Regions from separate parts of the Blautia sp. NSJ-140 genome, predicted to be linked through region 3. Evidence: predicted binding sites of a transcription regulator. Region 3 holds the regulator's gene; each other region holds the start of a gene.
The links. The regulator Rex, encoded in region 3, represses fermentation and respiration genes when NADH is low (regulators of the CRP and FNR family bind a similar motif). The targets are predictions, from matches to a motif close to ATTGTTAANTANTTAACAAT.

Region 1 (3,141 bases), on a different contig from region 3:
TGCGGCCGCTGTAAACTACAGGAAGCCGGAGCGAGCTTCCGGACAGGGAGGAAAGAGATCATCATGATGAAAGATTTTACTATCAGCAATATGCTGGATCTGAATGAGACCATTGCAGCAGAACTTTTTGAGGGAAAAACCTATCCGTGGGAGGTTCTTCCGGAAATCGGAGATTTCATCATTAAGCTTGGAAAAACACTGGATCCTTCTGAATATGAGGAGAAAGGCGAAAATGTATGGATCGCAAGATCCGCTACAGTTGCGCCGACTGCAAGTATCACCGGACCGGCTATCATTGGCAGAGACGCCGAGGTGCGCCACTGTGCATTTATCCGCGGCAAGGCTATCGTTGGTGAGGGCGCAGTTGTGGGAAATTCCACAGAGCTTAAGAATGCAGTGCTGTTTAACAAGGTTCAGGTTCCTCATTATAATTATGTTGGAGATGCTGTGCTGGGATATAAGTCCCACATGGGTGCCGGATCGATCTGTTCCAATGTAAAATCAGACAAGAAACTGGTTGTCGTAAAAGACGGGGATGAAAAGATCGAAACCGGTCTTAAGAAATTCGGAGCGATGCTCGGAGATCATGTTGAAGTCGGATGTGGTTCTGTGTTGAATCCAGGTACTGTGATCGGACGGAATTCCAATATTTACCCGCTGTCACCGGTACGTGGATGTGTTCCTGCAGATTCCATTTATAAAAATGCAAAAGAGATCGTAAAGAAAAAATAAGAAACAGATTTTTCCGGACATGCATTTAGGCTGCACTTTTGAGAGAGTGCAGCCTTTTTTGATGGGGTGATGGATGTAATGGTATTGGTTGTGGAAGGCTGAACCGACAGGGAGAGGGCGGGATTAAGATAAAAACAAAAGCTGTCGGAGTATGACCAGTCCCATAATATGGACTGGGTAAAACCAGTAGAAGAAATATTTTGCTGATTTTCCGCGGATGAAGCCTCTTTTTCCATTGTACAGGTTAATGGACAGAAAGGCAAAAGCGGCCCTCCATTCATAGTAAAGCCAGCAGCTCCCGAGGATTGCCTGGCCTGGTTTATCGTTTCGCATATAGTACATGATCAGCAGGAAGATATAGCCCCGCCATCCATAGTCTGCTTTCAGAAAAATGGAAACAACAAGCAGTCCCAGGATGCAGAGAAGCTGCATCGAAGGTCTGGTCAGGAAATATTCGATGGCACAAAAGGCCAGATATCCGAGGAAAAGCGTGAAAAACACATTTTGTCTTTCGTAACGCAGCGTATTTGTAAACATCAGATTCCACGGAATTTCTGAGAGCAGTGCAAAAAAAAGAAGATTTCTTCCATAGCGGAACCGGCTCCGTGTATGCCGGAAGCCTTCCAGCAGGAGAAAACAGAAGATGGGAAAAGCAGCCCTGCCGATATCGCGGAAAATAAGATATACGTTATATTCTCTGCCGAAAAGCGTAAACAGGATTTTCTGTGCGGGCTGATACATACTGAGCAGCACAGCTCCGATATGATCGATCAGCATGGTGATGACCGCGATCATCTTCAGAGCGCTTCCGCTGAGAATACGGTATTTTTCTGGAAAAACATAATCCACAGATGCATTCATGAAAAATATACCTCCCGGGTCGAACTTGCTAATATATTATCACATACATACGGTAGTTGCCAGAAATATTTGACAGTTGGGCATGCAATGCTGCCGGAATAACTACCAATATTATGCGTTTTATGGCAAAATTTTATCAAATATGACTGGACGAAACAAAGGTTTTGTGAGAAAATAGCCGTAGGGTGTTATAGAACTTTTTTTCTCAATAACATCGGTCAATCTATACTTGAAAGGAGTTTTAAAATGATTTATTCACGCGAAGTAGAAGAAATGTGTCCAGTGGCACAGGGCGTACATCATGGTGCCGCTCCGATCCCGGAAGAAGCAAAATGGGTTCAGGCAAAAGAAGTAAAGGATATCTCCGGATTTACACACGGTGTTGGCTGGTGTGCTCCGCAGCAGGGTGCATGTAAGCTTTCCCTTAACGTTAAAGAGGGAATCATCCAGGAGGCACTTGTTGAGACAATCGGATGTTCAGGAATGACTCATTCTGCAGCTATGGCTTCTGAGATTCTTCCGGGACTTACTGTTATGGAGGCACTGAACACAGACCTTGTATGTGATGCAATCAATACAGCTATGAGAGAGCTTTTCCTTCAGATCGTTTACGGACGTTCCCAGTCTGCATTCTCCGAGGACGGACTTGCAGTAGGAGCTGGTCTTGAGGATCTTGGAAAGGGACTTCGTTCTCAGGTTGGTACAATGTATGGAACTCTGAAAAAAGGACCTCGTTACCTTGAGATGGCTGAGGGTTATGTTACAGGTATCGCTCTTGACGAGAACGATGAGATCATCGGATATCAGTTCGTAAGCCTTGGAAAAATGACTGACTTCATTAAGAAAGGTGATGACCCGAACACAGCATGGGAGAAAGCAAAAGGTCAGTACGGCCGTGTTGCAGATGCTGTTAAGATCATCGACCCAAGAAAAGAGTAATTACACTTCGTAAGGTAAAAATATCAGGAGGTTACAGGAAATGGCTTTATTTGAATCATATGAGAGACGAATTGACAAGATCAATTCTGTTTTAAACAGCTATGGAATCGCTTCTATCGAAGAAGCTGAGAAAATCACTAAAGACGCAGGACTGAACGTTTACGATCAGATCAAAGGCATTCAGCCGATCTGCTTCGAGAACGCTTGCTGGGCTTACACAGTAGGTGCTGCAATCGCAATCAAAAAAGGCTGCAGAAGAGCCGCTGATGCAGCTGCAGCTATCGGAGAAGGCCTTCAGGCTTTCTGTATCCCGGGATCCGTTGCAGACACACGTAAAGTAGGTCTTGGACACGGAAACCTTGGAAAGATGCTCCTTGAGGAAGAGACAGACTGCTTCTGCTTCCTTGCAGGACATGAGTCTTTCGCAGCAGCTGAGGGTGCTATCGGTATCGCTGAGAAAGCAAACAAGGTTCGTAAAAAACCTCTTCGTGTTATCCTGAACGGTCTTGGAAAAGACGCTGCTCAGATCATCTCCCGTATCAACGGCTTTACATATGTAGAGACAGAGTATGATCCATATAAGAATGAGGTTAAAGAAGTATTCCGTAA
Region 2 (3,141 bases), on a different contig from region 3:
AGGATATGAAAAATAAGGTTACAGACCTGAACAGCCAGCTGAAGAAATACCGCAGCAGTACAGTAACTTATACATTCGGAAGTGAAACGGCTGTTCTGGATTCCGATACGATCACATCCTGGCTGAAGGCTGAAGGGGAGACGTTGACTTTGGATGAAGAAGCCATTAAAGCCTACATCAGTGAGCTTGCCAACAAATACAATACCATTTATGTTCCCCGCACCTTTCATACATCTGCGGGAACTGATGTGACCATTGAGGGAAATGAGTACGGCTACCGGATCGATCAGGACGGAGAATATGCTCAGCTTCTGGAAGACCTGAAAAGCGGTACTGCTGTAACGAGAGAGCCTGTTTACAGCAAAAAAGGATATCAGAGAAACGGAACAGACGATCTGGCAGGCAGTTACATAGAGGTCAGTCTGGATGCACAGCATTTGTGGCTGTATAAGGACGGAAGCCTTGTGACGGAAACAGACATTGTCAGCGGTAAGCCGGTGAAGGGACGTGAAACATATCGTGGTGCATGGCCGATCGCCTACAAGGCGAGTCCCTTTAACCTTACCAGCAATGAATATGGTTACGATGTAAAGGTTAATTACTGGATGCCTTTTGTCTACGGGCAGGGACTTCATGATGCGTCCTGGCAGTCATCCTTTGGCGGGAGCCGTTATAAAACCAACGGAAGCCACGGCTGCATCAATTTGCCTAAGGATCAGGCAGCACTGATCTATAACATCATTGATGCAGGTTATCCGATCATTATTTACTGATATGAGCAAAAAAGCTTCGGAGAGATCCGGAGTTTTTTTTATGCCTGAAAATGAAAATTATCATGGAAGCAGGATAGTAAATGATAAGATTTTTCAAAAGTACGTTAAAAAAAACACAAAAAATATCGAAAAAGTCTTGTCGAAACAGAAATAACGTGATATGATGATTCCGGAAATCGAGCTAATACACTTCTTGATTGCGGAGGAAGAGTGTTTTTCTCTTTTATTTGGGTGCAAATTGATAAAAAAACTCAAATAAGTGTTAGTTGGGATTTCATTTTTTTGTTCATATATTGTTAAAAAAAAGACAATATATGAACAAGAATATCTACTATAAACGTCAGATTTTAGACTAAGAAAGGATAATGAAAGGTATGAAGTACAGTTATTATCCGGGTTGCACCCTGAGAACAAAGGCCAGAGATCTGGATGAGTATGCCAGAGCCAGTGCCACAGCCCTTGGGTTTGAGCTTGAGGAAATCGAGGATTGGCAGTGCTGTGGTGGTGTTTATCCGCTTGGCACAGATGAGATCGCCACAAAGCTTTCTTCCGTCCGTGCGCTGAACCAGGCAAAAGAAAAAGGCCAGGATCTGGTGACAATCTGTTCTGCCTGTCATCATGTGATCAAGCGTGTCAATGATGATATGAAAAACGTGGAAGATATCCGGACCAGAGCCAACAATTATATGCAGCTGGAAGCTCCCTATGAAGGAGAGACAACCGTTCTCCATTATCTGGAGGTTCTCCGGGACAGAGTCGGTTTTGATAAACTGAAAGAAAAAGTAGTAAATCCTCTTACCGGAAAGAAGATCGGAGCCTATTACGGATGTCTGCTTCTGAGACCTGGAAAGATCATGGCATTTGATGATCCGGAAAATCCAAGGATCATGGAAGATTTTATCCGTGCCCTTGGCGCTGAGCCTGTGATCTATCCTTACAGAAATGAATGCTGTGGAGGATATATATCCCTGAAAGAAAAAGAAATGTCACAGAATATGTGTGAAAAGATTGAAGAAAGCGCAGCAGGCTTTGGCGCAGATATGCTGATCACTGCCTGTCCGCTCTGCAAATACAATCTGAATAAAAATTCCGGAAATAAAATGCCGGTTTACTATTTTACAGAGCTTCTGGCAGAAGCCCTTGGCGTCAAAGAGGAGGTGGCAAAATGAGAGATAACCATTCTGCTGCGGAAAAAATAAAGGAGATCAGCGGAACCAATCCTCTGAAATGTATGAAGTGTGGCAAATGCTCTGCTACCTGCCCATCCTTTGACGAGATGGATATCAAGCCTCATCAGTTTGTGTCCTACGTGATCAATGAAAATATCGAAGCACTTGTAAATTCAGCATCTTTGTGGAAATGTCTTTCCTGCTTTGCCTGTGTGGAGCGGTGTCCGAGAGACGTAAAACCCGGAAAGATCATTGACGGGGCAAGACAGCTGGTTGTTCGGGAAAAAGGCGGCGACTATCTTTCACCAAATGAAATTCCGGAGCTTCTTGATCCGGAGCTTCCTCAGCAGCTGCTTGTAAGTGCGTTCAGAAGATACAGGAGGTGAGAAAGTGCAGAGAATCGGTGTATTTGTCTGTCATTGCGGAAGTAATATTGCCGCTACGGTAGACGTGAAAAAAGTTGTGGAGATCATTGCAAAAGAGCCTGGAGTTGTCCACGCAGAAGATTATCAGTATATGTGTTCCGAAGCAGGACAGTCCAGGATCCAGGAAGCCATCCGTGAAAAAAATCTCACAGGAGTGGTTGTCTGTTCCTGTTCTCCGCGTATGCATGAGGCAACTTTCCGTAAAGCAGCGGAAAAGGCCGGCCTGAATCCATATATGGTGGAGATCGCAAATATCCGTGAGCATTGTTCCTGGATCCACAAGGATATGCAGGAGGCTACGGAAAAGGCCGTGATCCTTGCAAGAGCAGCAGTAGCAAAAGTCAATTTAAATGCTCCTCTTCAGCCGGGGGAAAGTCGGGTTACAAAGAGAGCCCTGATCATCGGAGGCGGTATCGCCGGAATCCAGACGGCTCTTGATATTGCCGATGCAGGCTATGAAGTTGATATTGTGGAAAAAACACCAAGTATCGGCGGAAGAATGTCACAGCTTGACAAAACCTTCCCTACTCTGGATTGTTCCGCATGTATCCTTACTCCAAAAATGGTGGAGGCTGCAGCTCACGAAAAGATCAATATCTATACATACAGTGAAGTAGAAAAAGTTGCAGGTTTTGTAGGAGATTTTACTGTTGATATCCGCAAAAAAGCGCGAAGTGTCAACATGGACAAATGTACAGGCTGTGGAGTCTGCCAGGAAAAATGTCCTTCCAAAAAGATTCCCAATGAGTTCAACAGAGGGCTGAACAACCGGTC
Region 3 (3,141 bases):
CAGCTCCCGGATAATTCAGAAGATAAGTTTCCAGCCAGGAGATGCTTTCCATATCCAGGTGGTTGGTTGGCTCATCCAGAAGCAGGATATCCGGCTTGGAAAGAAGCATCTTGCCCAGTGCCACACGGGTTTTCTGACCGCCGGAAAGAGTTTCGATCTGCTTGTCATAATCTTCCTCCGTGAAGCCAAGACCCTTTAAGACACCGGTCAGCTCACTTTTGTAAGCGTATCCGTTTTCCAGTTCAAACTGATGAGTCAGACGGGTATAGGTTTCCATCAGACGGTTCAGATCATCACCGGTCACGGTGTTCATTTCCTGTTCCATATTGCGGATACGGCGTTCCATATCGATGATGTGCTGCTTGGTGGTAAGAAGCTCCTCGTAGATGGTATGATGTCCATGGATATCCTGGTACTGGGCAAGATAGCCGATATTTTTATCCCGGGCAAGCACCACGGTACCGGAATCAGCAGAAAGCTCCTGCATGATGATCCGCAGCAGTGTGGTCTTTCCTGCACCGTTGCAGCCGATCAGAGCAGCCTTTTCACGGTCTTCAATGTGAAAGGATGCATCATTTAAAATTACTTTTTCGCCAAAGGCCTTGCATATATTCTGACATGATAAAATCATAAAAACTGTCCTCCTGTATAAAGAATCACCCCTGTTTATGTCTGAACAGGGAAAAATCCTCCACCTATTATAACGGAAACTGCCGGGATTTCAAAGAAAAAATCAATTATTAGAAAAAATATAAAGAAATTTGTACAGAATAGACAACTTTAATTGACAGGAAAATGTCAATTCGTTATAATTAACCTAGTGTAAGGTAAGGAGGAAAACTATCGTGGAGACAAAACAAATCTCGAAAGCGGTGATTAAGCGTCTGCCACGCTATTACCGCTACTTAGGAGAGCTGATGGAAGATAATGTAGAACGTATTTCTTCCAATGAATTAAGTAAGAAGATGCATACCACAGCTTCTCAGATCCGTCAGGATCTTAATAATTTCGGCGGTTTTGGGCAGCAGGGGTATGGCTATAATGTACACTATCTTTATACAGAGATCGGTAAGATCCTGGGACTGGATACCGTTCATCCGATGATCATCCTGGGAGCCGGTAATCTGGGACAGGCACTTGCCAATTATGTGGATTTTGAGAAGCGCGGGTTCAGGCTTGTTGGTATCTTTGACGTAAATCCTGTGCTTGAGGGCATCGCAGTCCGTGGACTCGAGATCCAGATGCTCAGTGAGCTTCCGTTTTTCCTGAGAGAGAATAACGTGGAGATCGCGATCCTGACACTTCCCAAGAATAAAGCCAAGGAAATGGCAGATATTCTGGTGGAGAACGGAATCAAGGCAATCTGGAATTTTGCACATCTTGATCTTGAGACACCGGATGATGTGATCGTAGAGAACGTTCATCTTTCCGAGAGTCTGATGACACTGTCTTATAATCTCAGCAAATACAGGCAGGAACATGTGGATAAGTAAGAATTGTTAAGCTGCCGGAAACGGCAGCTTTCTCTATGACAGAGGGGAGGCAGAAGACAGAATGAAGAAGCTTGTTACCTGCGCAGAAATGAAGGATCTGGACTCCACAACGATCCGTGAGATCGGAGTTCCCTCCGAGGTTCTGATGGAGCGGGCAGCACTGAAGGTGGTAGAGGAAACAGAAAAGTATCTCCAGAAGGACGAAAGGATCCTGGTAGTCTGCGGAAGCGGAAATAATGGCGGTGACGGTATCGCTGTTGCCAGATTGTTCCATCTGAAGGGAGTCCGGGCAGAGTTTTATATGGTCGGAAACAAAGATAAAATGACCAGAGAGACAGCTCTTCAGTATAAGATCGCTTCCGGTTATCGTGTCCCTGAGGTGAATAACCCGCAGTGGAGTGAATATACTACTATAGTAGATGCCGTGTTTGGGGTAGGCCTGACGCGTCCGATCGAGGGGCATTATGCTGATATCATCCATGAGATGAACAGTGCGAGGGCCAAAAAGATCGCAGTTGACATCCCGTCAGGAGTAAACGGAGATACTGGCCTGGAAATGGGAATTGCCTTCAGCGCCGACCTGACTGTCACATTTGCCTACCGGAAAAGAGGTCTTTGCTTTTATCCGGGAAGACTGTATGCAGGAAGGATCGTTACCGCCGATATCGGGATCTATGAGCAGGAAGCTGTGACTGCATCTGCCGCCTGTCTGGAAAATAAAGATCTGAAGCTGTTTCCGGAACGTGATCCCGGCGGAAACAAGGGTACCTTCGGAAAAGTGCTCTTTGTGACCGGAAGTGAGGGAATGTGCGGAGCTGCTTATTTAAGCGCCAGTGCAGCACTTCGTGCCGGTGCGGGAATGGTAAAGATCCAGACTGTGGAAGCCAACAGGATCCCATTGCAGATACTCCTTCCGGAGGCTATGGTCTGCAGTCGTTTTGATCAGGAATCCAATGAACAGCTTCTATCCTGGTGTGATGTGATCGTGATCGGACCGGGACTTGGAACATCAGTGGCCAGCCGTGAGAGAGAACAGTGGTTTCTCACGGCGGCTGCCCGGGAGAAAAAACCGCTGATCTTGGATGCTGACGGTCTGAACCTTCTGGCTGCACATCCTCAGTGGCACCAGTATCTGGGAGAGCATGTGGTTCTGACACCGCATATCGGAGAAATGAGCCGGCTCAGTGGCAGAACGATCCAGGAGATCCAGCATGAGATCGCAGATACTGCATTGAAATGTGCTGCGGAAAGAGGCTCTGTGTGCGTATTGAAGGATGCATGTACGGTGATCGCAGATGAGAAAGGACAGATGTATTTGAATCTTTCCGGTAATTCCGGAATGGCAACTGCAGGAAGCGGAGATGTGCTTTCCGGGATCCTGGCAGCAGTGTTATGTATGTATCTGAAAACGGAGGAACAGCCTCCCATGGTTTTAAAGGCCGCGTTAGGTGTTTATCTTCACGGACTTTGCGGTGATCTTGCAGCCGCTGAAAAAGGAAAGCGCAGTATGCTGGCAGGAGATATCATAGAATATCTGCCCAAGGCATTAGCTATAGGTGAAGAGGAGTCGGAATTATGAAAAAATACGAGAGAGTAAAAGCACTGGTATCACTGGACGCCATTGCCCACAATTTTGAGGAAATGCATA
Region 4 (3,141 bases), on a different contig from region 3:
GCCTCATCATCATGACGATAAAACAGACGCTCAACAGGCAGTCCGCAGATCACGGTCTTCTCTACGATCTCGCGACAGTCATCTACCTGAACATGTACATACTGATAATCATATGGCTCAATTCTCATAAGAGGACCAAGCTCACATAAGCCCTGGCATCCGGTCTTAACGATTCCTACATGAGGAACATCCTTCTGCATCTCAACTGCAACGCCCTCGATTCCCTCGCAAAGTCTTGACATTTCTTCATAAATCTTCTGAGCACCGGAAGCAATACATCCGGTACCGGAACAGACGAGAACACGGCAGGTATAGCCATCAAGATTCTTCTTAACCTCAGCCTGTTTGTTTTTCAGATCTTCCATACTGGTTATACTCATACGCTCTCACCTCTCAATTCATTTAAAAGCTCAACAGCCTTCTCAGGAGTCATCTTCGGGTGAACTTCATCATTTACAGTCAGTGTCGGTGCAAGTCCGCAGGCACCAAGACAGGAGACTGTCTCAACGGTAAACATCATATCATCTGTAGTATGCTTCTTATGACTCAGTCCAAGCTCCTTCAGCATTGCTTCCTTTACAGGCATGGACTTACGTACATGACAGGCAGTACCGTCACATACCTTGATGATGTACTTGCCCTTCGGCTCAAAGGAAAAGTTCTCATAGAAAGTAGCTACACTGTACGCCTTCGCTTCTTTTACACCAATCTGTTCCGCAACATAAGTAAGAAGCTCTCCCGGAAGATAACGGTACTCAGCCTGAATATCCTGCATGATCGGAATCAGTGATGCAGCTTTCCGGCCGTAGTGCTCGATGATCTCGTCCGTTTTCCTGTAATACGTCTGGTCTAACATTCGGTTCCCTCCTTGTTTCTCATAGATTTTCCACTTGATCAACCTGTTCCACTACAGGTTAATGCTTTAACACTCTGTCAGTGCCTCATTTACGTGCCTATCATTATATTGCACTATTTTCGTGCTTTTAATTATAACTTATATCGTCATTTTTCACAAGATATTTTTTCGTTTTTTTCAGAATATATTAGAAAGTTTACAACGTCTTACTGGTTTTGCATCTATTTTTTATAATAAATGTGCATTTTTTAACATTCATGACAATAAAGAAACAAATATTCTTTTTTTGTTTCTGCTAAAAAAACATTTCCTATTGTTGATTTTATTTCTCAATTACTATAAGATGAATAAAAAGTGCGTGGAAAACATTTTAATCATTTTTTGAAAAGGAGAACATTTATGCGAAATCTCGACACACCAGTTAAACAGATCCGGCGAAAGATTTTTACAGAAATTGCGAAGATCGGATTTGAATCCACGGACGAATCCCTGATTCACGATATTGAATCCATCCCTTACAATATTGTAGAGGAACGTGCGAAATACCGCGAGAGCATCTATCGTGAAAGAGCTGTTGCAAGTGAACGTGTCCGTCTGGCCATGGGACTTTCCCTCCGCCCGGAGAACCGTTCTGTACATCTTACTGATGGCGTAAAAGCCAGCAATATTGATGAAAAATATTATGAACCACCTCTTATGCAGGTGATTCCTTCCGCATGTTCCGCATGTGAATCCAACAAATACGAAGTCAGCAACATGTGCCGCGGCTGTGTTGCACATCCCTGTTTACTCACCTGCCCCAAAGGCGCCATTTCCATGGTAAACGGAAAATCTTTCATCGACCAGGACAAATGTATCCATTGCGGAAGATGCAAAGCTGTCTGTCCTTACGACGCCATCGCCCATAAAGAACGTCCCTGCGAACGCGCCTGCGGTGTAAAAGCCATCGAAAGCGATGAACAGGGACGCGCTTCCATCAACCAGGATAAATGTGTGTCCTGCGGCATGTGTATGGTCAGCTGCCCATTCGGTGCCATCTCTGATAAATCCCAGATTTTCCAGCTGGCACATGCCCTCCGTGAGGGAACTGAGATTATTGCAGAAGTTGCACCAGCTTACATCAATCAGTTCGGTGAAGATGTAACTCCCGGTAAATTCCGCTCTGCTTTAACTCAGCTTGGATTTTCCAATATTTATGAAGTAGCACTCGGCGCAGATATCGGCTGTATTTCCGAGGCCCATCATTATGCAACAGAAGTAGCCACCGGCAATCTCCCGTTCCTGCTTACATCCTGCTGCCCGTCATGGTCTGTAATGGCGAAGAAATACTTCCCGGCTATGATCGACAACATCTCACAGGAACTGACCCCGATGGTGGCAACTGCCCGCATTGTAAAAAAAGAACATCCCAATACGAAAGTAGTATTCATCGGACCATGCGCCTCCAAAAAACTGGAAGCCATGCGTCATTCCGTAAGAAGTGATGTGGATTTCGTTATCACTTTCGAAGAACTTTGGGGATTGTTCGATGCCAGAGATATCATTCCATCTGCATGCGAGGACATTCCGGAAGAAACCCAGACTGCAACAGCTGCCGGAAGAGGATATGCCATCGCAGGCGGCGTAGCAGGTGCTATCGAAGCCTGTCTGAAGGAATATTATCCTGATGTCCCCGTCCACATCGAACACGCTGAAAGCCTCGCTGAGTGCAAAAAAGTCCTCACTCTGGCCAAAGCCGGTAAGATCAAAAACTGCATGATCGAAGGAATGGCCTGTCCGGGAGGCTGCATCGGCGGTGCCGGAACCAATGCCGGCTTCGCAAAAACCTCCAAAGCACTCAAGAAATATGTAGATGGCTCAGACCCTAAGATTCCATCTCAGGAACTTGAAAATCTGGAATTGAATTAATTAATCTTTGACACAAAAAGATGTGCGCCTGTTTTTATTCAGACGCACATCTCCATTTCATCATTTCTCCACAGTCTCTGTGCTCTCCGGCCAGGTATATTCCTCACCTTTCAGATTTGCCAGAAGGCTTCTAAGCTTATATCCATAGCTTCTCCCGGCGGCCCATCCACCGCCGTAAGGATTCTCCTGAATCCCAAGCCATTCCACATAAGGTGCACTCTCCCGGGTCACATACTGAAAGCGGTTATCCACACAGACCTGGTTCAGTTCATCCGAAGACGCATAAGCTTTCAGATGCTGTACCTGAGCCCGGATCCCGGTCCTGACATCCGGAAAGGAATTTCCGGCAACACCGCCGCCGGTAGTCCCAAGTCCGG

Region 1: MUB50_RS10605 (iron-sulfur cluster assembly scaffold protein) is a predicted target of Rex. The motif match lies at 1,618-1,637, and genes of this name have one in related genera.
Region 2: MUB50_RS11500 (CoB--CoM heterodisulfide reductase iron-sulfur subunit B family protein) is a predicted target of Rex. The motif match lies at 1,066-1,085, and genes of this name have one in related genera.
Region 4: MUB50_RS04435 (4Fe-4S dicluster domain-containing protein) is a predicted target of Rex. The motif match lies at 1,093-1,112, and genes of this name have one in related genera.

Annotation. Positions count from the first base shown of each region.
Region 1 is NZ_JALIFS010000008.1:58,272-61,412, forward strand. It holds gene MUB50_RS10590 (DNA topoisomerase) at 1-67, shown strand, start outside; gene MUB50_RS10595 (transferase) at 64-732, shown strand; gene MUB50_RS10600 (TraX family protein) at 856-1,593, opposite strand; gene MUB50_RS10605 (iron-sulfur cluster assembly scaffold protein) at 1,840-2,532, shown strand; gene MUB50_RS10610 (GGGtGRT protein) at 2,573-3,141, shown strand, end outside.
Region 2 is NZ_JALIFS010000009.1:87,977-91,117, reverse strand. It holds gene MUB50_RS11505 (L,D-transpeptidase family protein) at 1-773, shown strand, start outside; gene MUB50_RS11500 (CoB--CoM heterodisulfide reductase iron-sulfur subunit B family protein) at 1,148-1,942, shown strand; gene MUB50_RS11495 (4Fe-4S dicluster domain-containing protein) at 1,939-2,328, shown strand; gene MUB50_RS11490 (CoB--CoM heterodisulfide reductase iron-sulfur subunit A family protein) at 2,333-3,141, shown strand, end outside.
Region 3 is NZ_JALIFS010000005.1:43,651-46,791, forward strand. It holds gene abc-f (ribosomal protection-like ABC-F family protein) at 1-631, opposite strand, end outside; gene MUB50_RS07395 (redox-sensing transcriptional repressor Rex) at 846-1,493, shown strand; gene MUB50_RS07400 (NAD(P)H-hydrate dehydratase) at 1,555-3,072, shown strand; gene alr (alanine racemase) at 3,069-3,141, shown strand, end outside.
Region 4 is NZ_JALIFS010000003.1:31,005-34,145, reverse strand. It holds gene MUB50_RS04445 (NADH-quinone oxidoreductase subunit NuoF) at 1-380, opposite strand, end outside; gene MUB50_RS04440 (complex I 24 kDa subunit family protein) at 377-856, opposite strand; gene MUB50_RS04435 (4Fe-4S dicluster domain-containing protein) at 1,256-2,764, shown strand; gene MUB50_RS04430 (glucosaminidase domain-containing protein) at 2,825-3,141, opposite strand, start outside.